DNA from 4 places in the Mycoplana sp. BE70 genome. Region 2 is predicted to be linked to each of the others. Evidence: predicted binding sites of a transcription regulator. Region 2 holds the regulator's gene; each other region holds the start of a gene.
The links. Region 2 encodes PhoB, which activates phosphate uptake and scavenging genes when phosphate is short. Its sites were predicted from a motif close to TGTCATNNANCTGTCAT; they were not measured.
Positions count from the first base shown of each region.

Region 1: a site for PhoB is predicted at 4,407-4,423, ahead of J2Y48_RS04875 (DUF2794 domain-containing protein). Genes of this name have one in related genera too.
Region 3: a site for PhoB is predicted at 4,292-4,308, ahead of ugpB (sn-glycerol-3-phosphate ABC transporter substrate-binding protein UgpB). Genes of this name have one in related genera too.
Region 4: a site for PhoB is predicted at 3,883-3,899, ahead of J2Y48_RS08755 (alpha-D-ribose 1-methylphosphonate 5-triphosphate diphosphatase). Genes of this name have one in related genera too.

Region 1 covers NZ_JAVDTM010000002.1:306,298-314,259, forward strand. The annotation lists gene ccmA (heme ABC exporter ATP-binding protein CcmA) at 1-41, opposite strand, end outside; gene acnA (aconitate hydratase AcnA) at 309-3,002, shown strand; gene J2Y48_RS04870 (thioredoxin family protein) at 3,176-3,943, shown strand; gene J2Y48_RS04875 (DUF2794 domain-containing protein) at 4,442-4,837, shown strand; gene J2Y48_RS04880 (N-acetyltransferase family protein) at 4,949-5,503, opposite strand; gene pyc (pyruvate carboxylase) at 5,604-7,962, opposite strand, start outside.
Region 2 covers NZ_JAVDTM010000001.1:252,484-260,445, forward strand. The annotation lists gene J2Y48_RS01220 (O-succinylhomoserine sulfhydrylase) at 1-612, shown strand, start outside; gene apaG (Co2+/Mg2+ efflux protein ApaG) at 838-1,230, shown strand; gene J2Y48_RS25310 (hypothetical protein) at 1,406-1,552, opposite strand; gene J2Y48_RS01230 (nuclear transport factor 2 family protein) at 1,572-1,856, opposite strand; gene J2Y48_RS01235 (Hsp33 family molecular chaperone) at 1,988-2,977, opposite strand; gene argF (ornithine carbamoyltransferase) at 3,186-4,097, opposite strand; gene J2Y48_RS01245 (aspartate aminotransferase family protein) at 4,133-5,326, opposite strand; gene J2Y48_RS01250 (GcrA family cell cycle regulator) at 5,752-6,270, shown strand; gene phoB (phosphate regulon transcriptional regulator PhoB) at 6,351-7,034, opposite strand; gene phoU (phosphate signaling complex protein PhoU) at 7,081-7,794, opposite strand; gene pstB (phosphate ABC transporter ATP-binding protein PstB) at 7,854-7,962, opposite strand, start outside.
Region 3 covers NZ_JAVDTM010000004.1:101,739-109,700, forward strand. The annotation lists gene ugpC (sn-glycerol-3-phosphate ABC transporter ATP-binding protein UgpC) at 1-957, opposite strand, end outside; gene ugpE (sn-glycerol-3-phosphate ABC transporter permease UgpE) at 957-1,805, opposite strand; gene ugpA (sn-glycerol-3-phosphate ABC transporter permease UgpA) at 1,846-2,757, opposite strand; gene ugpB (sn-glycerol-3-phosphate ABC transporter substrate-binding protein UgpB) at 2,920-4,230, opposite strand; gene J2Y48_RS09030 (branched-chain amino acid ABC transporter substrate-binding protein) at 4,561-5,655, shown strand; gene J2Y48_RS09035 (adenylate/guanylate cyclase domain-containing protein) at 5,749-7,962, shown strand, end outside.
Region 4 covers NZ_JAVDTM010000004.1:42,753-50,714, forward strand. The annotation lists gene J2Y48_RS08735 (cystathionine gamma-synthase family protein) at 1-1,217, shown strand, start outside; gene phnE (phosphonate ABC transporter, permease protein PhnE) at 1,337-2,131, opposite strand; gene J2Y48_RS08745 (ATP-binding cassette domain-containing protein) at 2,124-2,873, opposite strand; gene J2Y48_RS08750 (PhnD/SsuA/transferrin family substrate-binding protein) at 2,966-3,823, opposite strand; gene J2Y48_RS08755 (alpha-D-ribose 1-methylphosphonate 5-triphosphate diphosphatase) at 3,936-5,117, shown strand; gene phnF (phosphonate metabolism transcriptional regulator PhnF) at 5,114-5,899, shown strand; gene J2Y48_RS08765 (ASKHA domain-containing protein) at 6,120-7,962, shown strand, end outside.

The DNA of each region.
Region 1 (7,962 bases), on a different contig from region 2:
TCGCCTCGTTTCGCACTCAGGCCCTCGGCAACGAGACGTATCACTTTTCACTTCCCCTTTACGACCTTGGTCGCAATGCAAAAAAATTCTCCCGATCCGCGGGCAGGCGCTCTGGATCGTTCCTTAGAAATTATCTATAAGGCCGGCAACACGCCAGCGGTCGGCGTGATTTTCATCCTAGCGCCGAACACGGAATGATTTCCGCGTACGGACAGCGGAAATGACCGCACCCGCATCCCAATTCGCGCCTCTCCGGCGCACGGGCGTTCGTACGTCAAGCTTTGGCGATCAGCGGAACGGGGTATCCAGTGTCCAAGTCCCTTGACAGCTTTAACTGTCGCTCGACCCTCACTGTCGACGGCGTCGACTATGTCTACTACAGCCTTCCGAAGGCCGAAGCGAACGGCCTTCCGGGTGTGTCGAAGTTGCCCTATTCGATGAAGGTGCTGCTCGAGAACCTGCTGCGCAACGAAGACGGCCGCTCGGTTACCAAGAAGGACATTGAAAGCGTCGCCGCCTGGCTTTCCAACAAGGGCCTCGTCGAGAGCGAGATCGCCTATCGCCCGGCACGCGTGCTGATGCAGGACTTCACCGGCGTCCCCGCCGTCGTCGACCTGGCAGCGATGCGCGACGGCATCAAGGCGCTCGGCGGTGATCCGGAGAAGATCAACCCGCTCGTGCCCGTCGACCTCGTCATCGACCACTCCGTCATCGTCGACGAGTTCGGCACCGCGACCGCCTTTGCCCGCAACGTCGAGCTTGAATACGAGCGCAACGGCGAGCGCTACCGCTTCCTGAAGTGGGGCCAGCAGGCGTTCAAGAACTTCCGCGTCGTTCCGCCCGGCACCGGCATCTGTCACCAGGTCAACCTCGAATATCTCGGCCAGACCGTTTGGACGAAGGAAGAGGATGGCGAGACGATCGCCTATCCGGACACCTGCGTCGGCACCGACAGCCACACGACGATGATCAACGGTCTCGGCGTTCTCGGCTGGGGCGTCGGCGGCATCGAGGCGGAGGCGGCCATGCTCGGCCAGCCGGTTTCCATGCTGCTGCCGGAAGTCATCGGCTTCAAGCTGACCGGCAAGCTGAAGGAAGGCGTCACCGCCACCGACCTCGTGCTCACCGTCGTGCAGATGCTGCGCAAGAAGGGCGTCGTCTCCAAGTTCGTCGAATTCTTCGGCCCCGGCCTCGACAACATGACGCTCGCCGACCGTGCCACCATCGGCAACATGGGCCCGGAATACGGCGCGACCTGCGGCTTCTTCCCGGTCGACTCCGAGACCATCAACTACCTGACCATGTCCGGTCGCGAGGAACAGCGGATCGCGCTCGTCGAAGCCTATTCGAAGGCGCAGGGCATGTGGCGCGATGGTGACGGCTCCGACCTCGTCTTCACCGACACCCTCGAACTCGACCTTGGCGATGTCGTGCCCTCGATGGCCGGCCCGAAGCGTCCGGAAGGCCGCCTGCCCCTCGAGACGATCGCGCCGAACTTCGCCGCCGCTCTCGACGCCGACTACAAGAAGCCTGGCCAGCTGTCCAACCGCTACGCGGTCGAAGGCACCGACTTCGATCTCGGCCATGGCGACGTGGCGATTGCTGCCATCACGTCGTGCACCAACACCTCCAACCCGTCGGTGCTGATCGCCGCCGGCCTGCTGGCCCGCAACGCGGTCGCCAAGGGCCTGAAGACGAAGCCGTGGGTCAAGACTTCGCTGGCCCCCGGATCGCAGGTGGTCGGTGAATACCTGGCCAAGTCCGGCCTGCAGAAGGACCTCGACGCGCTTGGCTTCAACCTCGTCGGCTTCGGCTGCACGACCTGCATCGGCAACTCCGGCCCGCTGCCGGGTCCGATCTCGAAGACCATCAACGACAAGGGCCTGATCGCCGCCGGCGTTCTCTCCGGCAACCGCAACTTCGAGGGCCGCATCTCGCCGGACGTCCAGGCCAACTACCTGGCCTCGCCGCCGCTCGTCGTCGCCTATGCGCTCGCAGGCTCGGTCCAGAAGGACCTCACCAAGGAGCCGATCGGCGAGGACCAGAACGGCCAGCCGGTCTACCTGAAGGACATCTGGCCCTCCTCCAAGGAGATCCAGGACTTCATCATGAAGTATGTCACCCGCGAACTCTACGCGTCCAAGTACGCCGACGTGTTCAAGGGCGACGCCAACTGGCAGGCGGTGCAGGTTCCGGCCGGGCAGACCTATGCCTGGGACGACAAGTCGACCTACGTGCAGAACCCGCCCTACTTCGTCGGCATGGGCAAGAAGGGCTCGGGCCTGAAGAACATCAAGGGCGCGCGCGTCCTCGGTCTCTTCGGCGACAAGATCACCACCGACCACATCTCGCCGGCCGGTTCGATCAAGGCGGCTTCGCCGGCCGGTGCTTATCTTCTTGAGAACGGCGTCGGCGTTGCCGACTTCAACCAGTACGGCACGCGCCGCGGCAACCATGAGGTGATGATGCGCGGCACCTTCGCCAACATCCGCATCCGCAACCACATGCTCGGCCCGAACGGCAAGGAGGGGGGCTACACCATCCACTATCCGTCCAAGGAAGAGATGTCGATCTACGATGCGGCGATGAAGTACAAGGAAGAGGGCGTTCCGCTCGTCATCTTCGCCGGCGTCGAATACGGCAACGGTTCGTCGCGCGACTGGGCGGCGAAGGGCACCAACCTTCTCGGCGTCAAGGCCGTGATCGCGCAGTCCTTCGAGCGCATCCACCGCTCCAACCTCGTCGGCATGGGCGTCGTGCCCTTCGTCTTCGAGGAAGGCACGACTTGGGCCAGCCTCAATCTCAAGGGCGACGAGCTCGTCGAGATCGACGGCCTCGAAGGCGAGATCAAGCCGCGTGAGAAGAAGGTTGCCAAGATCACCTACGGCGACGGCTCGGTGAAGGAGGTTCCGATCCTCTGCCGCATCGACACGCTGGACGAGGTCACCTACATGAACAACGGCGGCATCCTGCAGACGGTTCTGCGCGATCTCGCCGCCTGATTTCGACTGAATCTTCAGCCAATATGGTGCCGGGGCCGATGCCCCGGCATTTTATTTTCCGGAACACTCTCCAATCGTATGACTTTCACTCCATCGTGACTTCCTGTTGACTGGGCAAGCGGGTATGACGGTGGCCGACAAGCGGCCGTTCGCTGCATCTCCTGGAAAGATTCATGCCCAGACTGGTCATTCTTGGTTGCCTCTCGTGCCTGCTTGCCGTTTCCACAGCAGGCACGGCTGCCGTGGCAGACGACAAGCCCAAAGGCGTGGTCGAGCTCTTCACCAGCCAGGGCTGCTCATCCTGCCCGAAGGCGGACAAGGCGCTGGAGACATTGATCCGCGAGGGCGACGTCGTGGCGCTGGCCTACCACGTCGATTACTGGAACTATCTCGGCTGGACCGACACGATGTCGACCAAGGAGAACACCGAGCGGCAATATTCCTATGCGCGGATGTTTGGCCGCGGTAGCGTCTACACTCCGCAGGCCGTGATCAACGGACGCGAACACGTCAATGGCGGCGATCTCACGCAAATTCGCAATCAGTTGCAATCGCTAAGCACGCAAGGACACGGCCTGTCGGTCGACGTATCCGCCGACATCGTCCAGGACGAAATGCGAATCCGCATCGGCAGCGGCGAGGGCAAGGCGAACGTCGTCATTGCCTACTTCGACGGCGAGAAGGCGGTCGACATCGAGGACGGCGAAAACCGGGGACGACGGGTCGACTACTGGCACGCGGTAACCAACATCGAAACGGTCGGCATGTGGGAGGGGAAGGAAACGAGCCTAGTGCTGCCGGCCAGCCTTCTGAACCGCATGGGCAACGGCGGTTGCGCCATCCTGCTGCAGCGGATGAAGACGGCCGATACGCCCGGCGCAATCCTTGGCGCCGCCGTCGTGACGAATGGTCCGGTGTCGGAGACTGCAAGTCACCGCTGAGCTTCGCGATTTTGGAGCGGTCCGGCCGGGTTCTTCGAGGGGCTGGGGCTTGAGGGTTCGAAGACACGCCGGACCGGACCTTGACGAAGCTTCCGGCAACGGAATACAGGAACAGCTTCGACGCACACCCCCAGTGGCCGGCCGATTTCCCGCACATGCAAAGCGGCTCGGCTGCGGGGCAGCGATTCGACTTTCCCCGAAAATTTGGGCGCGGTTTTGTCTGAATTGCGGCATCTTCGATTTTTGCGTCGCCGCAGTTGTTAACACGGATGGACGGCATGACGCGGCGTGGTTGAACCGGCCGCGATCGATCACGCAGCGAGCGCAGCGAACCCTGCAGGTGGGTTTGCCCATCCGCAGGGTTGCGCCTCCGGCGCGGCAAGGCAAGGCGCGAGCGAAGGCGCGCCGTCTCGGCCCAGGCAAGCGGCTTAAGCGCTTGCATTTCGGTTCAGGTAGGGCACACTGTCATCGTCCTGTCGCAGTCGAAGCGGAGTCTCGATGACTGATCAGCCGGATTCGTCGCCGGGAGTGGCCGGTGCCCAGGGGTCGAATGTTGTCGTCGACCTCCGGGAATACCGAAGCAACAAAGACCCTGTCCCGGTCACTTTTCATCGCAGGGAATTGGACGCGATCCTCAGGATTTACGGGCGTATGGTCGGTGAGGGCGAGTGGCGCGACTATGCGATCGACCACACCCATGAGAAGGCAATCTTCTCGATTTTCAAGCGCTCCGGCGAGATGCCGCTCTATCGTGTCGAGAAGAATCCCAAGCTCGCCGCCAAGCAGGGCGCCTACTGCGTGCTCAACGCCCACGGAATGATCCTCAAGCGCGGCCACGAGCTTGAACAGGTTCTCAGGGTTTTCGACAAGGCACTGAAGCTCATCAAGACTTAAAGCAAGTCTCCCGAACGTGAGAACTGGTTTCGGGACAATGACATGCGAATGAAAAACAACCTGAAGCGCGGCAAGCGAACCTGAAGGATTGCGACGCGCTCTAGACGCTGTTCATTTCCCGCTCATGGCTGGATGAACGTCCGATGCGGGATGGCTCGACGCCCCCTCGCCGAGCGCAAGCTGCATGATCACCGTATCGAGCCAGCGGCCGTGCTTGAACCCGGACGCCTTCATCAGGCCGCCGTGCTCGAATCCGGTCGCCCGGTGGACGGCGATCGAAGCCGGATGCGCACCCCCGATCACGGCGACCATCTGCCGGAATCCAAGTGCCGTGCAGCGCGCGATCAGTTCGGCAAGCAGAGCCTTGCCAATGCCTCGCCCGCGCGCTTCCGGTGCCAGGTAAATCGAATCCTCCACCAGCCAACTGTAGGCCGCGCGCGTGCGGAAGGCCGACGCATAGGCATAGCCCAGAATCCGGCCCTGCCGATCGGCGGCAACCATATAGGGATACCCCTGGCCGGTAATCGCGGAAAAGCGGGCGTGCATCTCCTCAGGCGGCGGCGGATCGATTTCGTAGGTGGCGACACCGTGCAGCACCGATTCGCGATAGATCTCGTTGATGGCGGGAAGATCGCCGACGTCTGCGGTGCGGATCGTATAATTCATCTGCCATGAACCCACTGGTTTGCACGAGGAGACGCAGCGTTGGTCTCCTCGCACGGTTGAAAGGGAAAGCGGGGACAGCGGCGGGGCTGCCCCCTGCCGGTCATCCGAACACGACCAGCAAATCCTTGGCGTCGATCTGGTCGCCGGCACGCACGAGCACCTCGGCGATCACGCCGTCCTTCTCGGCGTGCAGCGCCGTTTCCATCTTCATCGCCTCGATCGACAGGAGCACATCGCCGGCCTTGACCAACTGGCCCGCCGCGACCGCAACTGTCGAGACGACGCCCGGCATCGGCGCGCCAAGATGCGCGGCGTTGCCCGCCTCCGCCTTGCGGCGGACGGCGCTCGATGCGCCGCGGTTGCGGTCCGGCACCTTGATCGGGCGCGGCTGGCCGTTCAGCTCGAAGAACACCTTGACCATGCCCTTCTCGTCGACGTCGCCCTGTGTCTGGTTGAGGATGACGAGCGTCTTGCCCTTCTCGATGTCGGCGAAGAGTTCCTCACCCGACGCCATGCCGTAAAAGTAGGCGTGCGTCGGCAAGACACTGACCGGACCGTAGGTCTCGGCGACCTGCGCATAGTCAGTGAAGACCTTCGGATACATCAGGTAGGAGGCGAACTCGAAATCGTTGACCTTGCGCTCGAGCTTGGTCTCGATCTCCTTGCGTTCGGCGTCGAGGTCGGCGTCCGGCAGCAGCGAGCCCGGGCGCTCGGTGTAGGCGGCCTCGCCCTTCAGCACCTTTTTCTGCAGCGCCTGCGGCCAGCCGCCCGGGGGTTGGCCGAGATCGCCTTTCAGCATGGAGACGACCGATTCGGGGAAGGAAACGTCCTTGCCGGGGTTTTCCACGTCGGCGACGGTCAGGTCCTGGCTGACCATCATCAGCGCCATGTCGCCCACCACCTTCGACGACGGCGTCACCTTGACGATGTCGCCGAACATGCGGTTGGCGTCGGCATAGCCCTGCGCCACCTCGTGCCAGCGGGTCTCCAGCCCCAGCGAACGCGCCTGCTCCTTGAGGTTGGTGAACTGGCCGCCCGGCATTTCATGCAGATAGACTTCGGAGGCCGGCCCCTTCAGGTCGCTCTCGAAGGCCGCGTACTGGTGGCGCACCGCTTCCCAGTAGAACGAGATGCGGCGAATCCATTCCGGATCCAGGCCGGAGTCGCGCTCCGAGCCGCGCAGCGCCTCGACGATCGAGCCCAGGCAGGGCTGCGAGGTGTTGCCGGACAGCGCGTCCATCGCCGCATCGACCACGTCGACGCCGGAGTCGGCGGCCGCAAGCACCGTGGCGGCGGCAATGCCTGAGGTGTCGTGGGTGTGGAAGTGGAGCGGCAGGTCGGTCGCCTCGCGCAGCGCCTTGAACAGCACGCGGGCGGCGGCCGGCTTCAAAAGGCCGGCCATGTCCTTCACGGCGATGATGTGCGCCCCGGCCTTTTCCAGTTCGTCCGCAAGGGCCACGTAGTACTTCAGGTCGTACTTCGGCCGGGCGGCGTTGAGGATGTCGCCGGTATAGCAGATCGCCGCCTCGCAGATTTTGTTCTCCTCGACCACCGCGTCCATCGACACGCGCATGTTCTCCACCCAGTTCAGGCAGTCGAAGACGCGGAAGACGTCGATCCCGCCCTTTGCCGCCTGGCGGACGAAGTATTTTACGACATTGTCCGGGTAGTTCTTGTAGCCGACGCCATTGGCGCCGCGCAGAAGCATCTGCAAGAGCAGGTTCGGCGCGCCCTCGCGAACCATGGCGAGGCGCTCCCAGGGGTCTTCGGTGAGGAAGCGCATGGCGACATCGAAGGTCGCCCCACCCCAGCATTCGAGCGAGAACAGCTGCGGCAGCGTGCGCGCATAGGTCTCGGCGATGCGGACGATGTCATAGGTCCGCATGCGGGTCGCCAGCAGCGACTGGTGCGCGTCGCGCATCGTCGTGTCGGTCATCAGCACCTGGGGCTGGGCGCGCACCCACTCGGAAAATTTCCGCGGTCCGAGTTCATCGAGCTTCTGCTTCGTGCCCGCGGCGATCGACCCCTCGGAGAAGGGCACGACCGGGCGGGCCACGTCGCCCGGCGGCCTCGGCCGGCCCTTGGTCTCCGGATGACCGTTGATGGTCACGTCGGCCAGATAGGTCAACAGCTTCGTCGCACGGTCCTGGCGGCGAACCTGCTGGAACAGTTCCGGCGTCGAATCGATGAACCGCGTCGTATAGCTGTTTTCGCGGAACCGCGGATGGCCGATGATCGCTTCGAGGAAGGTCAGGTTGGTGGCCACGCCGCGGATGCGGAACTCGCGCAGCGCCCGGTTCATGCGCCGGATCGCCTCGTCGGCGGTCGGCGCCCAGGTCGTCACCTTTTCCAGCAGCGGGTCGTAGAAGCGGGTAATCACCGCACCGGAATAGGCGGTACCGCCGTCGAGGCGAATGCCGAAGCCGGTGGCGCCGCGATAGGCGGTGATGCGGCCGTAG
Region 2 (7,962 bases):
AAGCCGCTTGAGCTCGGCGCCCATGTGGTCGTCTACTCGGCCACCAAGCACATTGACGGCCAGGGCCGCTGCCTCGGCGGCATCGTGCTGTCCGACAAGGAGTGGATCGAGGAAAGCCTGCAGGACTACTTCCGCCACACCGGTCCCGCCATGTCGCCGTTCAACGCCTGGACGCTGCTGAAGGGGATCGAAACGCTGCCGCTGCGCGTCAAGCAGCAGACCGAAAACGCTTCGCGCATTGCCGACCTTCTCGCCGATCACCCGAAGGTTGCCCGCGTCATCTACCCCGGTCGCAAGGATCACCCGCAGGCCGACATCATCGCCAGGCAGATGTCCGGCGGCTCCACGCTGATCTGCATCGAGCTCAAGGGTGGCAAGGAAGCCGCCTTCGCGCTGCAGAACGCGCTCGAGATCGTCGAGATCTCCAACAATCTCGGCGACGCAAAGAGCCTGATCACACATCCGGGAACGACGACGCACAAGAACCTGACCGACGAGGCCCGCGCCGAACTCGGCATTTCGCCCGGCACCGTCCGCTTCTCCGCGGGCATCGAGGACAGCGAGGACCTGCTCGCCGACTTCGCCCAGGCGCTGGAGAAGGTGAAATCCTGAACCCGACAAAGCAGCGCATGCCGGCCGTGCGCTGCTTTTTTTTTGCGCCCAGGGGCAGCCAACGCCGCTTGACGATCGACAATTGTCTTGATCGGATCGTCGAGAACGTGCCAACCAATGGATAGCGGTGAGCGTGCTGCCGCAAATGCCAAAGCGCAGATGCGATGCACCTGCGTGCATGGTTCGCCGCAACCCGTTCGAGAGCAATCAGCCTAAGGCCTTGGAATGTACAGAGCGCTTACCCGCGATATCGAGGTCACTGTCGAGCCCTACTTCCTGGAGGAGCAATCCGACCCGGACGACAGCCGCTATGTCTGGGGATACCGCATCGTCATCGCCAACCATTCCGATGCGACGGTCAGGCTGATGACGCGCTATTGGCACATCACCGACCAGAACGGGCTCGTTGACGAGGTCAGCGGTCCCGGCGTGGTTGGCGAACAACCGGTGCTGGGACCGGGGGATACGTACGAGTACTCCTCCGGCTGCCCGCTCGACACGCCATCCGGTGTCATGTTCGGCCATTACCAGATGGAAACGACGAGCGGCGAAGCGTTCGAGGTCACCATCCCCGCCTTCTCGCTTGATGCGCCGGGCCAGAGCCGCACCCTGAACTGAAAGCCCCGGCGCCTAGAGCCTTTCCGGGTTAGATTGAAGCATTCTGTTGGCTCAAACGGAGTCGGATGGTCGACCGGTCGGCGCGTGTCGTAGCCATGTGCTACGGCCAAGCCGACCGGTCGATCAGGCGGCCCGTTTCAGCCAACAGAATGCTTCAATCTAACCCGGAAAGGCTCTAGATCGCGCCGTCGCTGTTGAAGATGTCGGCCATCACCTTCCAGTCGTCGCCGGCCTTCTTCCAGACGACCACGTACTTTCCCTTTTCGTCAACGGGCTTGTCGGTCGAGTATCCGAGTTCGTACGTTCCGATCTCATAGGCGATGTCGCCCGACTGGGCGACCTCAACAAGGGAGGGCGAAAAGGTGAGGGAAGTCCTTCATGCCGACCAGGCCCTTCCAGGCGGCCTCGACTGCGTCTCGTCCCTTGGCAATCGGCATGCCCGGCGCCAGGATCGATCCGTCTTCGGCATAGAACGCAGCGATGGCCTTCGGGTCCTTTGTCGCGACGGCGTTCAGCCAGGCCTCGTCATTCTTCAGAATCTGCTGCTTGTCGGCGTCCGAGTTCGCCACCGGCATATCGGCCGCCATCATTGTCATCGGCACGAGAAAGGCAAATGCGCGGATCATGGCCTGCTCCTCAACGAGCGTGGCGGCCGGACGAAGCGGTCACCGCGATCGTACTGTCCAGCGTGCGCGCAATTCTAACACAAAAGCGGACGCCTGGGCCGGCGTCCGCCTTTGCAACAGGATCGTATGCGTCAGGCGGCGGTGACTTCGCCAACCTCGAAGCGGTACGTCGTCGAACAGAATTCGCATGTTGCCGCGATATGGCCGTCGGTCGCCGTATGCTCGACCTCGTCCGGCGACAGGCCCGACAGAACCGCCTTGAGCTTGTCGCGCGAACAGGAACAGCGGTCGAACACCGCCTGTGGCGGGTAGACCCGCACGCCGCGCTCATGGAAAAGCCGGAACAACAGCCGCTCGGTTCCGACATTCGGATCCGTCAGCTCGTCGGCATCGATCGTCTCGACGAGCGATCGGGCTTCGGACCACTTGTCGTCCTCAGCGACACTGTGGCCGACTTCCTCGCCGTCTCCGCCCGGCAGATCCGCCTGGCGCATGCGCTCCGGCGACTCCGGCAGAAACTGCGCAACCATGCCGCCCGCACGCCAGCGGTGACGGGCTTTGCCGTTCTCATCGCGATCGAACAGTTCGGCCACGCCGAGGCGGACCCGCGTCGGAATCTGTTCCGACTGGCGGAAATAGACCCCGGCGATCTCCTCGAGCGTGTGGCCATCGAGCGCGACGATGCCCTGGTACCGCTGCATGTGGGCGCCCTGGTCGATGGTGAAGGCAAGGATACCCTTGCCGAGCAACTCGTGCGGGGCGACCTTGCCGGACTGTACCGCTTCCTCCAGCGCGTCGGCGTCGAACCGGGCATAGGCGCGCACGTTCTCGGGGCTGGAAAAGTCCGCGACGAGCAGATCGACCGGGCCGTCGCTCTTCGTTTGCAGGATCAACTTGCCCTCGAACTTCAGCGACGTGCCGAGCAGGACCGTCAGCACGATCGCCTCGGCCAGAAGGCGCGCGACGGGTTGCGGGTAGTCGTGCCGCTCGAGGATCGCGTCGAGCAACGGCCCAAGCTGGACCGCGCGGCCGCGCACGTCCAGGCCTTCCACCTGGAACGGCACGACGTGGTCGTCGCCGGCAAAATCGAGTTCGCCAAGTATCGGGGCTGGCTGGGCCATATTTCGCTCCTTCAACGCCATCGGCCGTCCGGCGGGATGCTGGCCACATCTGCCTGCGACGGCTGCGTTCTTCAGTGATTCTGCGCTTTCGCCGTCGGAATGATCTCACATCCGGCGGATGCGACGCCAGCGGCGCCGCTGCAACATCGGGGTTCGCGCCATAGATCGTGGCGCGAAAAGCCGATTTCAATAGGGCGTGAACGGCCGGTCAAATGGCGTTCAGGCACCAGGCAAGGATGGACTTCTGCGCATGCAGGCGGTTCTCCGCCTCGTCGAAGACGACCGACCGCGGTCCGTCGATCACCTCGTCGGTGACTTCCTCGCCGCGGTGCGCAGGCAGGCAGTGCATGAAGAGCGCGTCCTTGTCGGCCTTCTGCATCAGCGCCTCGTTCACCTGGAAGGGCTGGAAGATGTTGTGGCCACGGGCGCGGTGCTCCTGGTTCATGGAAACCCAGCAGTCGGTAACGACGCAGTCAACGCCGGCGACGGCCCGATCGGCGTCGTGGCAGAGCATGATCTCGCCGCCATTGTTGCGCGCCCAGTTGAGGATCTTGTCCTCCGGCTCGGAGCCAAGCGGCACGGCCATGTTCATGCGGTAGCCGAAGCGGGCCGCACCCTCGACGAAGGAATGCAGCACGTTGTTGCCGTCCCCGGTCCAGGCGATCGTCCGTCCCTTGACCGGTCCGCGATGCTCCTCGAAGGTCATGATGTCGGCCATGATCTGGCAGGGGTGCGTCAGGTCCGTCAGCGCGTTAATCACCGGCACGGTCGCATGCTCGGCCATCTCCAGCAGGCGCGCATGATCGGTCGTGCGGATCATGATCGCGTCGACATAGCGCGACAACACCTTCGCCGTATCGCCGATCGTCTCGGCGCGGCCGAGCTGCATCTCGGTGCCGGACAGAAACAGCGTCTCGCCGCCGAGCTGGCGCATGCCGACGTCGAACGAGACCCGGGTGCGAGTGGAGGGCTTCTCGAAGATCATCGCCAGCATCTTGCCGGCGAGCGGCCTGTCGGCCGTGCCCTCCTTGGTCGCCGCCTTTCGCACCTTGGCGTCGTCGATGATCGTGCGAAGATTCTCGGCCGTCATGGCGGAGAGGTCGAGGAAGTGTCTGGCCATGCTGTCAGTCCTGCTGTTTGAGCCTCGGCATCGCCTCAGGCCTGCTTCTTCTCGGCGCTCAGTTTCTCCGCCGCCCGTTCGATCCGTGCCAGCCCCTCGCGCGCCTCTTCGGCCGTCGTGACCAGCGGCGGCAGCAGCCGCAGCACGTTGTCACCGGCCGGGACGAGCAGCATGTGTTCCGCGCGAACCGCCTTGAGCAGGTCGGCCGAGGGAACCCTGGCCTTGATGCCGAGCATCAGGCCCTCGCCGCGGACATCCTCGATGATATCCGGAAAGCGGTCCGCCAGCGAGGCCAGGCCCTGACGCAGCACCAGCGCCACGTCGCGAACATGTTCCAGGAACCCCTTTTCCAGCACGACGTCCAGGACCGCATTGCCGACGGCCATGGCCAGCGGATTGCCGCCATAGGTCGAGCCGTGCGTGCCCGCGACCATTCCGGCCGCAGCCTCCGCCGTCGCCAGGCAGGCGCCGAGGGGAAAGCCGCCGCCGATGCCTTTCGCGACCGCCATGATGTCCGGCGTGACGCCGGCCCATTCATGGGCAAACAGCTTGCCGGTCCGGCCGACGCCGGACTGCACCTCGTCAAGCACGAGCAGCAGCCCGTATTCGTCGCAGAGCGCGCGCAGTTCCCGCAGGAACTCGTTCGACACGACGCGGATGCCGCCTTCGCCCTGTACCGGCTCGATCAGGATTGCCGCCGTCTCTTCCGTTATCGCGGCCTTTACGGCCGCGATGTCGCCGAAGGGCACCTGATAGAAACCGGGCGCCTTGGGTCCGAAGCCTTCGAGGTACTTCTCCTGGCCGCCGGCGGCGATCGTCGCCAGCGTCCGGCCATGGAAGGCCCCCTCGAAGGTGATGACGTGAAACTTGCCAGGATGGCCCTTGGCGAAATGATAGCGCCGCGCCGTCTTGATTGCGCACTCCAGCGCCTCTGCGCCGGAATTGGTGAAGAACACCTTGTCGGCGAACGTCGCGTCGATCAGCCGCTTACCAAGCGTTTCCTGTCCCGGCACCTCGTAGAGGTTCGAAACGTGCCAGACCTTGTCGGCCTGGCTCTTGAGGCTGTCGACCAGTTGTGGATGGGCATGGCCAAGCGAATTGACCGCAACGCCGGCGGCAAAGTCGAGATAGCGCGAGCCGTCTTCCGCGATCAGCCAGACGCCTTCGCCGCGCTCGAAGCGCAGCGGCGCACGCAGATAGGTCTCGTAAAGCGGCGTGGCATCAGCCATGGCGCGTATCTCCTTCGCAGCGGATGCGGAAATCCATTCCCGTCTTGAGCTTTCCGTGTGGAAAAATGAAAAATGCCGCCCTACGGCGGCCGCGGCACTATCAGCATTTCGGCGGTCGATGTCAATAAAAGTAGCTTCCATCCGTTCCACCTCAATTGGTCGCGGAGACGGACCCGACTTGCGCGCGGAAAGTGTCGCCGGGCAGTCACACCAAACTAGCAAGTTGGGGAAAACTGGAAAATCGATTCGGCCTGAATCGGGCGAGTCTTGTCACAGAGTCCCCCTGTCAGTAGGTTAAAAGTCAATTGCTAGACTGCATGCGGCGGAACTAGTCACCCACAGTATCAAGGCGTTCCGTGCTCCGGAGCCATCCGGGGCATTGGCGACGGATTCCCGGTAGCGAACGCTGGAATGGAGGCGATAGGATGAACTGGACAGACGAGAGGGTCGAGAAGCTTAAGAAGCTCTGGTCCGAAGGACTGAGCGCCAGCCAGATCGCAGCACAACTCGGCGGCGTCAGCCGCAACGCGGTCATCGGCAAGGTGCACCGCCTCGCCCTTCCCGGTCGCGCTAAAGCCGGCGGCACGCCGACGGCGACACGGGCCAAGCGGCCGGCCGCCGCGCCGCGCCCCTCGAACTTCGCCCCGCGCGTCGTGACCCGCACCGTCGCCCGCCCGGCAGGCGCGACCGTCGTCAAGGAAGAAGTCGCGTTTGAGTACGACGACGCGCCGCTCGCGCGGATCGACACGAACGTCGTCTTGCCGATGTCGCGCCGGCTGGAACTGACGGAACTCACCGAGCGCACTTGCAAGTGGCCGAACGGCGACCCGCTGACCGACGATTTTCACTTCTGCGGCAACGAGTCCCCGGACAACTCGCCCTACTGCCTCTTCCATCAGCGCCTGGCTTACCAGCCGTCGGCCGAACGTCGGCGCATGCGGTAACCGGCGACACGCTGGAAAAAGACAGAATTGCAAACGGGCCCCGCGGGGCCCGTTTTTCGTTTCCGATTGTTTCCAGCCGATCAGGCCTCCAGCGAATAGCCGGCCCCGCGCACAGTGCGGATGACGTCCTGCATGTTGGAGAAGTTCAGCGCCTTGCGCAGCCGGCCGACATGCACATCGACCGTGCGCTCGTCGACATAGATGTCATGTCCCCAGACGCCGTCGAGCAGCTGCGAGCGCGAAAAGACGCGCCCGGGAGAGGTCATGAAGAACTCGAGCAGGCGGAATTCCGTCGGACCGAGGCGCACCTCGCGCGTCCGGCGATGGACGCGGTGCGTCTCGCGGTCGAGTTCGATATCGCCGCACTTCAGCAGCGTCGAGACCACTTCCGGCCGGGCGCGCCGCAGCATCGCCTTCACCCGCGCCATCAGCTCCGGCGTCGAGAAGGGCTTCACCACATAGTCGTCGGCACCGGTGGCAAGACCCCGCACCCTTTCACTCTCCTCGCCGCGGGCCGTCAGCATGATGATCGGCAGGCGTTCGGTCTCGGAGCGCTGGCGCAGGCGCCGGCATAGCTCGATGCCGGAAACGCCGGGCAGCATCCAGTCGAGGATCAGGAGATCCGGTTGGCGCTCCTGCAGGCGGATCTCCGCCTCGTCGCCGCGCAGGATCGTATCGACCTCGAAGCCTTCGGCCTCGAGGTTGTAGCGCAGGAGGACGCTCAGCGCCTCCTCGTCTTCTACCACGGTAATCTTGGGAACCATGCCTTGCGAACTCCGGCGTTCTAGAATTCAAACAGTGCGACGCAGATCATTCCTTCTCCGCGCCGACCGAGGTGGTGTGATCGTCCTTCGGGCGCTCGCCTTCCGGCGGCGCACCCGTCGCCATGTAGAAGATCGTCTCGGCGATGTTGGTGGCATGGTCGCCGATGCGTTCGATGTTCTTGGCGCAGAACAGAAGATGGGTGCAGGGCGTGATGTTGCGCGGGTCTTCCATCATGTAGGTCAGAAGCTCCCGGAACAGCGAGGTGTAGACCGCGTCGATCTCGTCGTCGCGCTCGCGGATCTCCTTGGCCTTCTCGACGTTGCGCGACGCATACACGTCGAGCACTTCCTTCAACTGCATCAGTGCCAGTTCCGCGAGATGCTCCAGACCGCGGGCAAGCTTGCGCGGCATGCCGGAACTCTGCACGGCGATGACGCGCTTGGCGTTGTTCTTGCCAAGGTCGCCGACGCGCTCGAGTTCCGCAGCGATGCGGATCGCGCCCATGATCTCGCGCAGGTCCGCCGCCATTGGCTGGCGCTTGGCGATCGTCAGGATCGCCTTCTCGTTGATCTGCCGCTCGGCAGTGTCGAGGATGACATCTTCCGAGATGACCTTCTGCGCCAGCGCGGCGTCGGTGTTGACCAGGGCGCGCACGCTGTCGCCCACCATCTGCTCGGCGGTGCCGCCCATCTCCGAGATGCGGCGCGCAAGGTACTTCAATTCTTCGTCGTAGACGGAAGCGATGTGGGGCGATGACATGGTGTGATCCTCAACTGGCGCCATAGCGCCGGGTATTCATTTGCGACGTTGCACCGGGTTCAGCCGAACCGGCCCATGATGTAGTCCTGCGTGCGCTGGTCGTCGGGGTTGGTGAACATCTTGTCGGTGTCGTTCTCCTCGACCAGGTTGCCCAGATGGAACATGGCG
Region 3 (7,962 bases), on a different contig from region 2:
CACGCGCACGACAATGCGCCCGCCGGCAGCTTGGCAGTAGAGGAAGCTCTCCGCCCCCACCGGCTCGACGCCTTCCACCCGGGCCAACAGGCGCAACGCGCCATCGGCGGCGACGCCGTCGGCCTCGGCACGCACCTCGCAATCCTCGGGACGGAAGCCGAGCGTCTCCGCATCGGCGGGTGCGGCCGGCAGCGTCACCGCACCTTCGAGCTGGCCGCTGCGGAGCGGCAGGAGGTTCATCGGCGGCGCGCCGATGAAGGAGGCCACGAAGGTCGAGGCCGGCTTCTCGTAGATGTCGAGCGGCGCGCCCGACTGTTCGACGAGGCCGGCATTCATCACCACAAGGACGTCGGCCAGCGTCATCGCTTCCAACTGGTCGTGGGTGACATAGACCGAGGTGACGCCGAGATTGCGCTGCAGGTTCTTGATCTCGACGCGCATCTGCCCGCGCAGTTTGGCGTCGAGGTTGGACAGCGGCTCGTCGAACAGGAAGACCTTGGGATTGCGGACGATCGCCCGGCCCATGGCGACGCGCTGGCGCTGGCCGCCGGAGAGCTCGCGCGGGCGACGCTCGAGCAGGTGCTCGAGTTCAAGCGTCTTCGCCGTCGAACGCACCCGCCTGTCGATCTCGTCCTTCGGCGTGCCGCGGTTGCGCAGGCCATAGGCCATGTTGTCGTAGACCTTCATGTGCGGATAGAGCGCATAGTTCTGGAACACCATGGCAATGTCGCGCTCGGTCGGGCCGATGGCGTTGACCACCTTCCCGTCGATGGCGCAGCTGCCGGCCGAGATGGTTTCCAGGCCCGCGATCATGCGCAGAAGCGTTGACTTGCCGCAGCCCGACGGGCCGACCAGTACGCACAGCGCTTTGTCGGGAATGGCGATGGACACGCCCTTCACGGCTTCGACGCCGCCTGCATAAACCTTGCGGACGTCCTTGAGATCGACGGTTGCCATTATTTCTCCGTTTCGACGAGGCCGCGGACGAACCAGCGCTGCATCAGCACCACCACGAGGATGGGCGGCACGATCGCAAGCATGGAGGTAACCATCACCAGATGCCATTCGGTATCGGCATCGGCAAACGAGATCATCTTCTTGAGTGCAATCACGATGGTGTTCATGTCATTGCGGTTGGTGACGAGCAGTGGCCAGAGATATTGCGTCCAGCCATAGATGAAGAGGATGACGAAGAGTGCCGCGATGTTGGTGCGCGACAGGGGCAGCAGGATATCCTTGAAGAAGCGCCAGGGGCCGGCGCCATCCACGCGCGCCGCCTCGACCAGTTCGCCGGGTATGGTGAGGAAGAACTGGCGGAACAGCAGCGTCGCCGTTGCCGATGCGATCAGCGGCACGATCAGACCCGTGTAGGTGTCGATCAGGCCGAGATCGACCATCACCTTGTAGGTGGGCAGGATGCGCACTTCGACCGGCAGCATCAGCGTAATGAAGATCAGCCAGAAGAAGAACATCCGGCCGGGAAAACGGAAGAAGACGATGGCATAGGCCGACACGATCGAGATGATGATCTTGCCGACGGCGATGCCGAGCGCGACGATGGTGGTGTTGACGAGTAGCGTCGCCACGCTGACCCCGCCGATGCGGCCGACGCCGCCGAACAGCGCCTCCGAATAGTTCTCGACGAAGCGGCCGCCGGGCACAAGCGGCAGCGGCGGACGCAGGATCGTCTGCAACGAATGGGTCGAGGCGACGAAGGTGTAATAGATCGGAAACGCCACGATCAGGATGCCGAGGATCAGAACGGCGTGCGCCAGATAGATGCCTGCAGCCGACTGGCCGATCATCAGCCTGTCATGTCCGCTTGCGGGCGGAAGCGTCGTCGGCTCAGCCATAATGCACCTTCCTCTCGACGTAGCGGAACTGGATCGCGGTGAGCGCGATGACGATGACCATCAGGATCACCGACTGGGCGGCCGAATCGCCGAGGATGAGATTGACGAAGCCGTCGTTGTAGACCTTGTAGACCAGCGTCTCCGTGGCCTTGCCCGGCCCGCCGCCGGTGACGGCGTGGATGATGCCGAAGGTGTCGAAGAAGGCATACACGGTGTTGACCACCAGCAGGAAGAAGGTGGTCGGCGCGAGCAGGGGGAAAACGATCGTCCAGAAGCGCTTGTTCTCGCCGGCGCCGTCAATGGCCGCAGCCTCGATCAGCGTCTTCGGGATCGCCTGCAACCCGGCGACGAAGAACAGGAAGTTGTAGCTGATCTGCTTCCACGATGCGGCCGCGACGACCAGAACCATCGCCTGGCTGCCGTTGAGCAGCGGATCCCAGTTGATGCCGAGCCAGCGCAGGCCATAGGCGAGCGAGCCGATCGAGGGGTTGAACAGGAACAGCCAGAGCATGCCGGCAATGGCCGGCGCCACAGCATAGGGCCAGATCATCAGCGTGCGGTAGAGCCCGCGACTGCGCACGACCTTGTCGGCCATCACGGCGAGCAGCAGGGCCACGCTCATGGCAACCGCCGCGGTGGCGACGGAGAAGACGATCGTGACGTGAACCGAATTGAGGTAGTTCGGGTCCGAGAGCACCTTCCTGAAATTGGCGAACCAGACGAACTTGGAGGACAGCCCAAAGGGGTCCTCCCGGAGCATCGACTGGTAGAGCGCCTGGCTGGCCGGCCAGTAGAAGAACACCAGCGTGATCGCCAGCTGCGGCGCGACCAGCAGATAGGGAAGGATCCTGTTTGGAAAGACGACGCGTGGGGACAATGCGAGCCTCTTCGGCGGCTGGGTCATCGGCTTGTTCGTGGAGGCCCACACCGCAGCTCGGTGCGTGCAGCACCCTCGCCCGGCCGATCGGACGAGTGACGATGCCACGCTAACGTTGCGATGCCTCTCTCCGCGGAAAAAGGCGGTGAGCGCGGCGAACCCGATTCAGGGGCCGCCGCGCCCACGGCATCAGTTGTTGATCGCGTCCTGGATCGCCTTGTTGCCACGCTCGACGGTATTGTCGAGCGCCTGCTGGGCGGTCTGCTGGCCGGCGAGCATCTTCTCGAGCTCCTCGTTCTCGATGTCGCGGACCTGCGGCAGGTTGACGAGGCGGACGCCCTTCGAGTTCTCGGTCGGCGCCTTGCCCATCATCTGCTTGATCGGGATCTCGCGGGCCGGGTTCTTGTCATAAAAGCCCGACTTCTTGGTTTCCTCGTAAGCGGCGAGCGTGACCGGCAGGTAGCCCGACACCTGGTGCAGGCGCGCCTGGATCGGCGTCTGCGACAGGAAGTTGAAGAAGGTGGCTACGCCCTTGTACTGCTCGTCCGGCAGGCCGGCGAAGACCCACAGCGATGCACCGCCCGGGATGGTGTTCTGCGGCGCACCCGCTGCATCCGCCTCATAGGGCAGCTGGCCGGTACCGTAGTTCATGCCCGACTTGACGATATCGCCTAGACCCCCGGAGGATTCGGTGAAGATGCCGCATTCGCCGGCGAGGAAGATCTGCTTGGCTTCCGACGTGCGGCCGCCATATTTGAACGTTCCGTCCTTGGCGAGGTCGGCGAGCTCCTGGAAGTGCTTGACGAAGGTCGGGGCATTGATCTTGAGCTCGACGTCCGTGCCGCCGATGCCATTCTCGTTGGTGCCGTAGGACAGGTTGTTCCAGGCGGCGAAATTCTCGGTGTGGATCCAGGTCAGCCAGGTCGAGGTGAAGCCGCACGGTGCGGCACCGCTCGACTTGATCTTCCTGGCCGCATCCCAGACCTCGGACCAGGTCTTGGGCGGATTGTCGACGTCAAGGCCGGCCTTCTGGAAGATGTCCTTGTTGTAGTAGAGGATCGGCGAGGACGAGTTGTACGGGAACGACAGCATCGTGCCGTCGGGCTTGGAATAGTAGGCAACGATGCCCGGCAGGTATTGGCTCTTGTCGAAGGCCTGGCCGCCCATCGGCAGGATCTCGGCAACCGGTTTGATGGCGCCCTCGGCGGCCATCATCGTACCCGTGCCCGCATCGAAGACCTGCATGATCGTCGGCGGCTGCTTGGCGCGGAAAGCGGCGATGCCGGCATTCAGCGTCTCGGGATAGGTGCCCTTGAACACCGGAACGACCTTGTATTCGCTCTGGCTCTCGTTGAACTCCTTGGAAAGCTGCTCGACCACCTCGTTGTTGGCTCCCGTCATGGCGTGCCACCACGAAATCTCGGTGACGGCAAATGCCGAAGTGCTGGATAGCAACGTGAATGTGGCGGCAACTCCGGCCGCGAAGCCTACGATCTTCATGTCTCGCTCCCGTTCTGGTTGGCGAAAGGTTTAGTCTCGCGGAGAGCAGTATTGTCAGTTTATGACAGCCATACAACAGTTTTGTATCGCCACATGAAAGTCGCATGCGAAGCTTCTCGATGGTGATTTCAAGTTGCAGCGTTATACCCACACCGTATAGCAAACCCATGCGCTCAACATCCGCGCCGCCCGCAACCCGTATTTGGTTGTCCTGATGTCACCCCTCCAGGTGTCCCGTGCTTGTGGCGGATGCACACCCACGGCTCCTTTGGGCACAGACAAGTAGCCGCACCTGTTGATCCAGAGTATATTGAGAAAAGGAGGTGCGTCATGCGCCGACCTTTCCCATTAGCAGTCGCTTTGGCATCGCTGATCGGCTTTCACGCTCAGGCCGAGATTCTGATCGGGGCCGCCGGCCCGATGACCGGCAAGCTGACCTGGATCGGCGAGCAATTGCAGCGAGGCGCAGAGCTTGCGGTTCACGACGTCAATGCTCAAGGCGGCGTGCTCGGCCAGTCGGTTCGGCTCATCATTGCCGATGATTTTTGCGACCCGGATCAGGCCACTGCAGCGGCCAAAAAGCTGGTGGCCGACAGAGTTGTCTTCATCGTCGGGCACTACTGTTCCGGCGCATCGATTCCGGCGTCTGGGGTTTACGAGGCGGCAGGAGTGCTGCAGATATCTCCAGGTTCCACGAATCCACTCCTGACGGAGCAGGGTCGTGCCAATGTCTTCCGCGTCATTCCACGCGACGATGCGCAGGGTGCGACCGCAGGGGACCTTCTCGCCGACCGTTGGGGCGGGAAGAAGATTGCGATACTTCATGACGGGACCACCTACGGCAAGGGCCTGGCGGAGCAGACGAAGAAGCGGCTGAACAGCCGCAACGTGACCGAAGCAATCTACCTTCAATATGAACCGGGCAAGAGCGACTATGCAGCGGAGGTTGCCAAGCTCCAGGAGCAAGGGATCGACGTGGTCTATGTGGGCGGATACCACACCGAGGTCGCATTGATGGCGAGCGCCGCTCGCGATGCCGGTTACGCGGTTCAGTTCGTGTCCGGCGATGCGATGGCAACCGAGGAACTGGCGCTGATCGCGGGGCCTGCCGCTGAAGGCCTTCTTTTCACCTTTACACCGGATGCGCGCCGAAACGCCGAAGCCGCTGCGGTCGTCGCCCGCTATCGCGCGGAAAATTATGAGCCCTATGCCTATACCCTGCTGACTTACGGCGCCATCCAGGTCTGGGCCCAGGCTGTCGCCAAGGCCGGTTCGCTGGAGATCGGACGGGTGATCGACGCACTCCACAAGGGCGAGTTTTCGACCGTGCTCGGACCGATCGCTTTCGACGACAAGGGCGATCTGACGCGGCAAGTCTGGGCGTGGTACGTCTGGAAGAATGGGGAGTATGTGCCCGTAGAATAGGCCCAGGATCAGGATTGGCAAACTGCTGGCGGGCCGGCGAATTTTGAGCATGCCGGCACGGCAGAGCGAGCCGCATCAGCCGGAATGGAGGCGATGCATAACCGTCTCGGCATACGTGGCCGCTTGTTGCTTGCATTCTTCGCGCTCAGCGCCATCAGCATGCTGTCGAGCGCCGCTGCGATCTATGCGCATCGGGAAGTCGGCTCCGTCGTCGCGCACATCACGCAAAGGCGGATGCCCTCTGCCCTTGTTGCGCTGCAATTGTCTCGACAAGCCGAACGGGTAGCGGCCGCCGCGCCGTCCATGCTCGCCGCAACGAGCGCGATAAAGCGTGCCGAGGTGTCCGCCGCCATCTCGGTCGAGATGGCACGTCTCGAAACGCTGCTCGGGTCACTCAAGGGCAGCACGCTTGGAACCGAGTCCGCAGAGATCGAAAGTGCGGTCCTTGGCCTGGAACGAAACCTGCGGACGCTCGACGATCTGGTTGCGACGAGGCTGACGGTTGTCGACCGGAAGCAAGAGCTGTTGCGCCGGTTGGGTGCTGCGTCGACGGCGGGCCTGCGTCTGATCAATGCCGGCACGCTGGTTGCGAACTCGAAAATGGCGGCGTGGCAAAAATTGGTCGCTGGCTCTGACGCACCGCCCGAGCAGCGTGCCGCAGCGGCGGAGAGCGCCTTGCTGGCGATCGTAGGCTATCTTCCCCAACAGAAAGCCCAACAGGAGATTGCCGCGGTCAATGATGCGCTGCTGAAGGCCGCCAATACGCCGACTTCCGGCGATCTTGCGCTGAGCATCTTTCCGCTGCAGCGTTCCCTAAACAGCCTCGAGGCGATCGTCCAGCAGATCGAAGCCAAGTTGCAGGCCCGCTTTCGGGATCGGGTCGCCGAGTTCAGGGCATTGGCCGAAGGAGACGCCGGAATTCCGGCCGTTCGCGGACGCGAGCTGGCCATTCTGGCCGAGGGCGAGAAGCTCGTGGCCGAGAATGAGAGGCTTTCCCGGGACCTCACCGCTGCGGTCGATCGTCTTGTAACCGCTGCTCACCGTGAGATCGCCGATGCCGGACGAGAAACGTCGGCCGTACAAGCTTTCGGGACGGGGGTCGTTCTCGGCTCCGCCCTGCTGACGCTCGTCAGCTCGCTCCTGGTCGTCTGGCTCTACGTCGACCGCAACCTTCTCGCCCGGCTTGCGAGCGTCAGTCAGAGCATGCTGGCCATTGCCGGGGGCAATCTGCGAGTGCAGCTGCCCAGGCCGGCGAGCGACGAGATTGGCCGCATGGCCGAGGCGCTGCGGCTCTTTCGCGACACTGCGATCGAAGTGGAGGAGAAGAACCTGCGCGAAGTCGCCGAAGCCCGCCAGCACCTCGTCGACGCGATCGAAAGCATTTCCGAGGGGTTTGCTCTCTACGATTCGGAGGACATGCTCCTCCTCTGCAACAGCCGCTACCGCGAAATTCTCTATCCGGACATGAATGATACCGTCATTTCGGGCGCCCGGTTCGAGGCAATCATCAGGGCGGCTGCGGAGCGCGGGCTTATAGAGAATGCGGTTGGTCGCGAGGAGGAATGGATCGCCGAGCGCCTGCTCGCGCATCGCAATCCAACCGGAACGCATGTCCAGCGCCGCAGTCCGGACCGCTGGATCCAGATCAGTGAGCGCCGGATCTCGGGCGGCGGGACGGTTGCGGTCTATTCCGACATCACCGAGCTGAAGCGTCGAGAGCAGGATCTGTCCGAAAAGTCGATCGCTCTCGAGGCGCTTTCGAGCAAATTGGCCAAGTATCTCGCCCCTCAGGTTTATAATTCGATCTTCAGCGGCCAACAGGACGTGAGGATTGCGAGCCAGCGCAAGAAGCTAACGATTTGCTTTACCGATATTGCCGGTTTCACCGAAACAACCGACAAAATGGAGTCGGAGGAACTCACGCATCTCCTCAATCAGTACCTGTCCGAAATGTCCAAGATCGCCTTGGAGTTTGGCGCTACGATCGACAAATATGTCGGCGATGCCATCGTGATGTTCTTCGGCGATCCCGAGACGCGCGGTATCAAGGAAGACGCCATTGCCTGTGTCTCGATGGCGCTTGCGATGCAGAAGCGAGTGGGTGAACTCGGCGAGATCTGGCGCAGCGTCGGGATAGAAACTCCGCTCCGCTGCCGGATCGGTATTCATACGGATTATTGTACCGTCGGCAATTTCGGCAGCGAAGACCGGATGGACTACACGATCATCGGGGGTGCCGTGAACCTGGCCGCAAGGCTGGAGCAGGAGGCAGCCCCCGGATCCATCCTAATCTCCTACGAGACCTTC
Region 4 (7,962 bases), on a different contig from region 2:
TCAACTACGGTTACGATCCGGAGTTGTCGGAGGGCGCGGTCAAGCCGCCGGTGTTTCTGACCTCAACCTTCGTGTTCCGTTCTGCGGAAGAAGGGCGTGACTTTTTCGACTACACCGCCGGACGCCGCGAGCCGCCCGCTGGAACCGCGAGCGGTCTCGTCTATTCCCGCTTCAATCACCCCAACAGCGAGATCGTCGAGGATCGTCTTGCCCTGTACGAGCGGACGGAAAGTTGCGCCCTATTCTCCTCCGGCATGTCGGCTATAGCCACGACGCTGCTGGCCTTCGTCCGCCCCGGCGATGTGGTGCTGCACTCCCAACCGCTTTACGGCGGCACCGAGACCCTGCTGGCCCGGACCATGCTCAATCTGGGCGTCAACGCCGTCGGTTTCGCCGACGGCACGGACGAGTCGGCGCTGCGAACAGCCGCCGATGACGCGATAGGCAAAGGCCGCGTGTCCGTTATCCTGATCGAGACGCCCGCCAATCCCACCAACAGCCTGGTGGATGTCGCGATGGTCAGCCGACTGGCGGACGCCATCGGCAAGAGCCAGGGGCATCGACCAATCGTCGCCTGCGACAACACGCTGCTCGGACCCGTGTTTCAGCGCCCGATCGAACATGGTGCAGATATCTCCCTCTATTCGCTGACCAAGTATGTCGGCGGCCATTCCGACCTTATCGCCGGTGCAGCACTCGGCGCGAAAACTGTGATGAAACCGGTGAAGGCACTACGCGGTGCGATCGGCACCCAGCTCGATCCGCATTCCTGCTGGATGCTTGGCCGTTCGCTCGAAACCCTGTCGATCCGCATGGAGAAGGCGGACGCCAATGCCCAGTTGGTCGCGGACTACCTGCGCGATCACCCCAAGGTCGAAACGATCCACTATCTCCCCTATCAGGATCCTGACAGCCCGGTCGGCAGGCTTTTCCAGCGCCAATGCATCGGAGCGGGCTCGACCTTCTCCTTCGACATCCGGGGCGGGCAGCCGGCGTCCTACCGCTTTCTGAATGCCCTGCAGATTTTCAAGCTTGCAGTCAGCCTGGGTGGGACGGAATCGCTTGCCAGCCACCCGGCGACTATGACGCATTCAGGCGTACCGGTGGAGGTGCGCCAACGCATCGGCGTGCTGGATTCAACCATCCGCCTGTCGATCGGCATCGAGCATCCGGACGATCTGATCGCTGATCTCGCCCAAGCGCTTGACCTGGCTTGAAGTTACCTGGTCTTGCGCCTTGGCCGGCAATGACGCCGCCGTTGACAACTCGCTCACCGAGACCTGGAATTCGTTGCGGTTGACCGGCTGGATTCATATTACCCCGCTGGACTTTTCGGCTACCGCACCCGAGCCCGCAGGCGATCGGTAACGAATTCCATGACCAGCACGATGGCGAAGATCACCAGGATGATAGTGGAGGCGTTCTTGTACTGGAAAAGATCGAAGGCGACCTTCAACTCCTGACCGATGCCGCCGGCGCCGACCAGTCCCAGCACCACAGAAGCGCGAACCGCCTTCTCCAGCGCGAACAACGTCGTGTTGATGAGCGAGGGCATCGCATCTGGCAGCACCGCCCCGCAAAGCACCGAGAGCCGGCTTGCCCCGATCGCGAAGAGCGCCTCCTGCGGTTTCTCGTCGGCATCCTCCATGGCTTCGGCGAAGAAGCGGCCGCAGAAGCCGATTGTGTCCACCATGATCGTCATCGTCCCTGCCACCGCCCCCAGCCCGACGGAGGCAACAAAGATCAGCGCCCACACCAGGTCGGGCACGGTGCGGAAGAGCGAGACGAGCATCTTGAAGAAATGCCGGAAAACGCCCACCGGTGAGATCGCCTTGGACGAAAGCCAGGCGATCGGCAGGCTGATCGCGACGCCGATGACCGTCCCGACCAGCGCGATCTGGAAGGTCTCGATCATCCGCCAGAACACGCGCTGCAGGAAGGCGCCCTCGAGATTGGGCGGCAACATGCGCCCAACCAGTTCCGCCATCCGAGGCCCGCCCTGGGCCAGTTGCGTCGGCGACGGCGCCACCTGCTGCAGGGACGCAACGAGCAGTGCGCCGGCTGCGACCAGAAGTGCAAAGGACAGCGGCGATAGGCGCGTCAAGCGCGCCGGCAGTGCGCTCTCAGCCATGGAAGACCTCCTGGAGAGCTGCGCGCGTCACGTCCGCGGTCGGCTGGTCGAAGAGGATGGAGCCGGATTTCAGGGCGACGATGCGGTCGGAAAATTCGAGCGCATGGTCCATGTCGTGCGTCGTGTAGATCAACGTAGTGCCACTCTCTTGCGACAACTGGGAAAAAAGGGCCATGACATCGCGGCCGGAGGCCGGATCGAGGCTTGCCGCCGGCTCGTCGGCGATCAGCAGCTTGGGTTTTCGGACCAGCGCCCGGGCGATTGCGACCCGTTGCGCCTGGCCGCCGGACAATTCATCCGCCCGTGCCGCAGCCTTGTGGCAGAGGCCTACCTGACGGAGGGCTTCCTGCGCGTCACTGCGCCATTGCTGTCGAGCAATCGATTGGTGCCAGGCATGCCAGGCACCCGCCAGGCCGAGCTTGCCCTGCACGACGTTGGTCAGGACCGACTGCCGGGCGACCAGGCCATGATGCTGGAACACCACGCCGATGCGCTGCCGCAACCTTCGCAGCTGGCGCGGCGAGGATGTGGCGCCGATGCTTTCGCCGAGGGTGCGGACCTCGCCGCCGTTGAGCGGCAGCAGCCCGATCAGGCATTTGAGAAGCGTCGATTTTCCAGCGCCGTTGGAGCCGATCAGCGCAACCCGCTGGGTGGCAGACACCATCAGTTCGATTCCGGAAAAGACCGTCTTCCCGTCCGCATATTTCTTCGTAACGCCGCGGGCGCAAATGATCTCGCTCATGGTTGTTGTCCTGGCTGCTGGAAGATTGCTTGTTGCGACGAAGGCAGCCGGCCGATCCGGCTGCCTCCCAGTTCGGAGATGGAGCGATATGCTCAGTTGACGAAGTCCGTGAAGGTTTCGACGCCGATGGTGCGGTACATCGAGCGGACGTAGTCGTAGTCGCTGTCCTTGACGTCGGTCAGGAAGAAACCGCCCCTGAACTTTTTGTTGTCCTCACCGGTCAGAACGGCCTGCATCAGTTCGTTGCCCTTGGCTGCGAAGGCATCGCGCACGGCGTTGAAGACGTCGTCGGAAATATCCTTGCGCGCGACCAGGATGTCGTTCGGCAGGTCGCGGCCGCGGGCAATCACGGCAAAGGCCTTGTCGTGAAATGCTTCGCGGACGGAAGCGAGATGGCCGAAGTTGAGGCCGATGGCGGCAATATCGCCGCGGGTCAGGGCCTCGGCGGCAACGTTGCGGGAAATGATGACCGGCTCGTAATCCGTTCCATACTTCAAGCCGAAATCTGCCAGCGCCTGGGCCGGGCCGAGATGCTGCGAGGTGGAGCCGACGGAGCCGAAGGCGACCTTCTTGCCCTTCAGGTCCTCGATCGAGCGGATCGGACCATCGGCCAGAACCGCGATCTGGGCGAAGTAGTCAGGGCGCTGCCAGGCCACGACGATCTTGGACTGGCTGAGTTCCTTCATGACGACGTACTCGGCGGGACCGGTCAGAACCAGATCGACCTGGCCCGAATTCAACGCCTCGACGGCCGTGGTGCGGGATGCGACGGGATAAAGCTCAATCTCGAGACCGGTGGCCTCTTCCAGCGCAACCTCGAAGGCGCCGAACTCCTGCTGCAACGCTTCAAGACCCTCGATGTCGGTGACTGCGAATTTGACGGGATCGGCAAGGACCGGCACTGCGGTTGCAAGCGTGAGCGCAAGGGCGGCTGCGAATTTGCGGATCATGATTTTTCCTCTGCTGTGTAGACAGGATGCGTTCGACGCGATACCTGTATAGACAGCAGATGACGCCTGCATGACACCTTGCCGTGAGATGAATTACCATTAAGGATCGCAGATGCACTGGACCATCAGGGGCGGCCGCGCGCTCGCCGGAGACCGCTTGTCGTCCGCCGACATTCACGTCGCAGAGGGGCAGATCGTCTCGACCCCCGATAGCGCCACACAGGTCATCGAAGCGGAGGGCCTGCTGGTGCTTCCCGGCATCGTCGACATCCACGGCGACGGCTTTGAACGCCAGATCATGCCGCGGCCCGGCGTGCGCTTCGATACGGCGCTTGCGCTTCGCGACACCGACCGGCAGCTCGTGGCAAACGGCATCACCACCGCCTTTCACGGCGTCACCATCTCGTGGGAGCCCGGCCTGCGGTCGGTGGAGGCAGCGGCGGACCTGATCGCGGAACTGATGCGAATGCGCCCTTCGCTGCGATGCGACACACGCCTGCATCTGCGCTGGGAAACCTTTGCGCTGGACCAGTTGCCGCTGGTCATGCGGTGGCTGTCGCTCGACCCGAAGCCGATCATCGCGCTCAACGACCACACGACCGGCACGGTCATGAAGGGCACGATCGCCCGCAAGATCGGCCAGATGGCATCGCGCTCGGGGCTGAGCCAGGAGGCCTACACGGCGCTGCTCGACAGCGTCTGGTCACGGCGCGCCGAGGTGCCGGCCGCCATCGATCAACTCGCCAGGGCGGCCAGGTCTTCGGGCAACATTCTCCTCGCCCACGACGAGGCGTCGCCGGAGGAACGGCTGAAATTCCGGCAACTGGGCGTCGTGACCTCCGAATTTCCGCTCAATCGCGCGACCGCTGAAGCGGCGCGCGCGGCGGGCGAACACATCGTCCTTGGCGCCCCCAACGTCGTGCGCGGCGGCAGCCATAACGGCGCGCTCGACGCAACGGATGCCGTCCGCGCCGGGTTCTGCAGCGTGCTTGCGAGCGACTATCACTATCCGTCGCCCCTTCACGCCGCTTTCAAGCTGGCCCGGCCCGACTTCAGCGATCTGGCCGAAACCTGGGCGCTGGTGTCGGCCAATGCCGCCAAGGCAGCCGGTCTGGAAGACCGGGGCATCCTGCAACCGGGCATGCGGGCCGATATGATCCTGGTCGATGCAAGCGACCCGGCGCATCCGCACGTGATCGCAACGATGGTGGGCGGCGACCTGGTCTATTCCGCCGGCGGCCACGGACTGTCCGCCCCCTCCATGGCGCGAATGGCGGAAGGCGCCCCGGCATGAAGGCAAGCACCGGCTCGGCTCCCGGACTCGACAAGGGCACCGATCTCCTGACCGGCTTCGAGGACGTCGTCGTCCGGCCGCGCAGCGACATGCCGATCTGGCAGCAGATCTACGACCACATCCTCGGGCTGATCGAAAGCAATTTCCTGACGCCGGGCAGCCAGTTGCCCGGCGAAAACCATATGGCCGAGAAACTCGGCGTGACCCGCATCACACTCCGGCGCGCGTTGCAGCAGTTGCAGCGCGAAGGCCATCTCACCGCCCGCAAGGGCGTCGGCATTTTCGTGCGCAGCCTTCCCTCCGTCTTCACGGTTCGGGACGACCGCCCGTTCCTGGAAAACTTCAATGCCGGCGGCAAGAAGGTCGTGACGCAGACGCTGGTCCTGTGCCGCGAGACCGCTGCCACCACAGCGGCGAGGAAACTGGCGCTCGGCGATGACGAGGAAATCATTCGGCTGTGTCGGATACGGAGCGCCGATGGCCACCCCCTCTACGTCAACACCAAGATCTTTCCGGCCAGCCGCTTTCCGGACTTCGAATCCGTCTATCTGCGGCAGCAATCGGTAACCGATGTCTTCCGAGCCTACGGCATCACCAAGTATCACCGGCACGAAACCCGTGTCAGCGGCGGCTTTGCCTCGCCGGATGAGGCCGACATGCTGAAGCTCACGCCGGGCACGCCGGTTTTCCGGGTCAACGCCATCAATCACGACGAACAGTCCCGACCGATCGAGTGGACGCTCGGATGCTGGCCGCTGACGTCAGTGGAATTCGTGTTCTGACCGTGTCTGTGCCGGGCTAGAAAGGCATTCTTCTCGGCCGCCGCAAGTGCATGCGCGGCAACGCCGGCCTTTAATCGCTTTCGCTGGCGGAAATGATGCTGGCAGATCTTTCCATGTCGGGATTTGACAACTATCAGGCAGCGTTCCGGTGCAGTCTGGTAGCGTTTATTCAGGCTTCGGTCCCCCGACGGAAGCGGCCCTGGCGAAAGACGGAAGCAGCATGCGCATCGATGGCACATCCGAAAACGAGACCAACATGACCGAAGCCGCGCAGAAAGACCCTCTCGTGCTGTTCATGCCGTCGGGCAAGCGCGGTCGCTTCCCGGTGGGCACCCCGGTCCTCGACGCCGCGCGCAAACTGGGCGTCTACGTCGAAAGCGTCTGCGGCGGGCGCGCCACCTGCGGCCGCTGCCAGATCGAGGTGCAGGAAGGCAATTTCGCCAAGCACAAGATCGTCTCCTCGCTGGACCACATCTCGGAAAAGGGGCCGAAGGAGGAGCGCTACGAGAAGGTCCGCGGCCTTCCGGACGGCCGGCGGCTCTCGTGCTCGGCCCTGATCCTCGGCGATCTCGTCGTCGACGTTCCGCAGGACACCGTCATCAATGCGCAGGTCGTCCGCAAGGCCGCGACCGACCGCGTCATCGAGCGCAACGCCGCCGTCCAGCTTTGCTATGTCGAGGTGGAAGAGCCCGATATGCACAAACCTCTTGGCGATCTCGACCGCCTCAAGCAGGTGCTGGAAAAGGACTGGGGCTGGAAGGACCCGCTGATCGCCCCGCATCTCATCCCGCAACTCCAGTCGATCCTGCGCAAGGGCAACTGGGGCGTCACCGCCGCGATCCACCGCGACATGGACTCGTCCCGCCCCTTCATCGTCGGCCTCTGGCCGGGCCTGAAGAACGAGGCCTACGGCATTGCCTGCGACATCGGCTCGACCACGATCGCCATGCATCTCGTCTCGCTGCTGTCCGGCCGCATCGCCGCGTCGTCGGGCACCTCGAACCCGCAGATCCGCTTCGGCGAGGACCTGATGAGCCGCGTCTCCTACGTCATGATGAACCCGGACGGCCGGGAAGCGATGACGAAGGCGGTGCGCGAGGCCGTCAACAACCTGATCGGCAAGGTCTGCGACGAAGGTCAGGTCGACCGCCACGACATCCTCGATGCGGTATTCGTTGCGAACCCGATCATGCACCACCTGTTCCTCGGCATCGACCCGACGGAGCTCGGCCAGGCACCGTTCGCGCTCGCCGTTTCTGGCGCGCTGCAATACTGGGCGCATGACATCGACATCGACGTCAACCGCGGCGGACGCGTCTACATGCTGCCCTGCATCGCCGGCCATGTCGGCGCGGATGCGGCGGGCGCCACGCTCGCCGAAGCCCCCTACAAGCAGGACAAGATGATGCTGCTCGTCGATGTCGGCACCAACGCCGAGATCGTACTGGGCAACAAGGACCGCGTCGTCGCCGCCTCCTCGCCCACCGGCCCGGCCTTCGAGGGCGCGGAGATTTCCTCCGGCCAGCGCGCCGCACCCGGCGCGATCGAACGCGTACGCATCGACCCCGTATCGCTTGAACCGCGCTTCCGCGTCATCGGCGTCGACAAGTGGTCGGACGAGGATGGCTTTGCCGAGGCCGCAGCTTCTGTCGGCGTCACCGGCATCTGCGGATCGGCCATCATCGAAGTGGTGGCGGAGATGTACCTTTCCGGCATCATCTCGGAAGACGGCGTCGTCGACGGTTCGATGGCGGCGCGAAGCCCGCGCATCATTCAGAACGGCCGCACCTTCTCCTATCTCCTGCACGATGGCGAGCCGCGCATCACCGTCACCCAGAACGACATTCGCGCCATCCAGCTTGCCAAGGCCGCGCTCTATGCCGGCATCAAGCTCTTGATGGAGAAGCAGGGTATTGACCATGTCGACATGATCCGCTTCGCCGGCGCCTTCGGCACCTTCATCGATCCGAAGTATGCGATGGTGCTCGGCCTGATCCCGGATTGCGACCTCGCTGAGGTGAAGGCGGTCGGCAACGCCGCCGGTACCGGCGCGTTGATGGCGC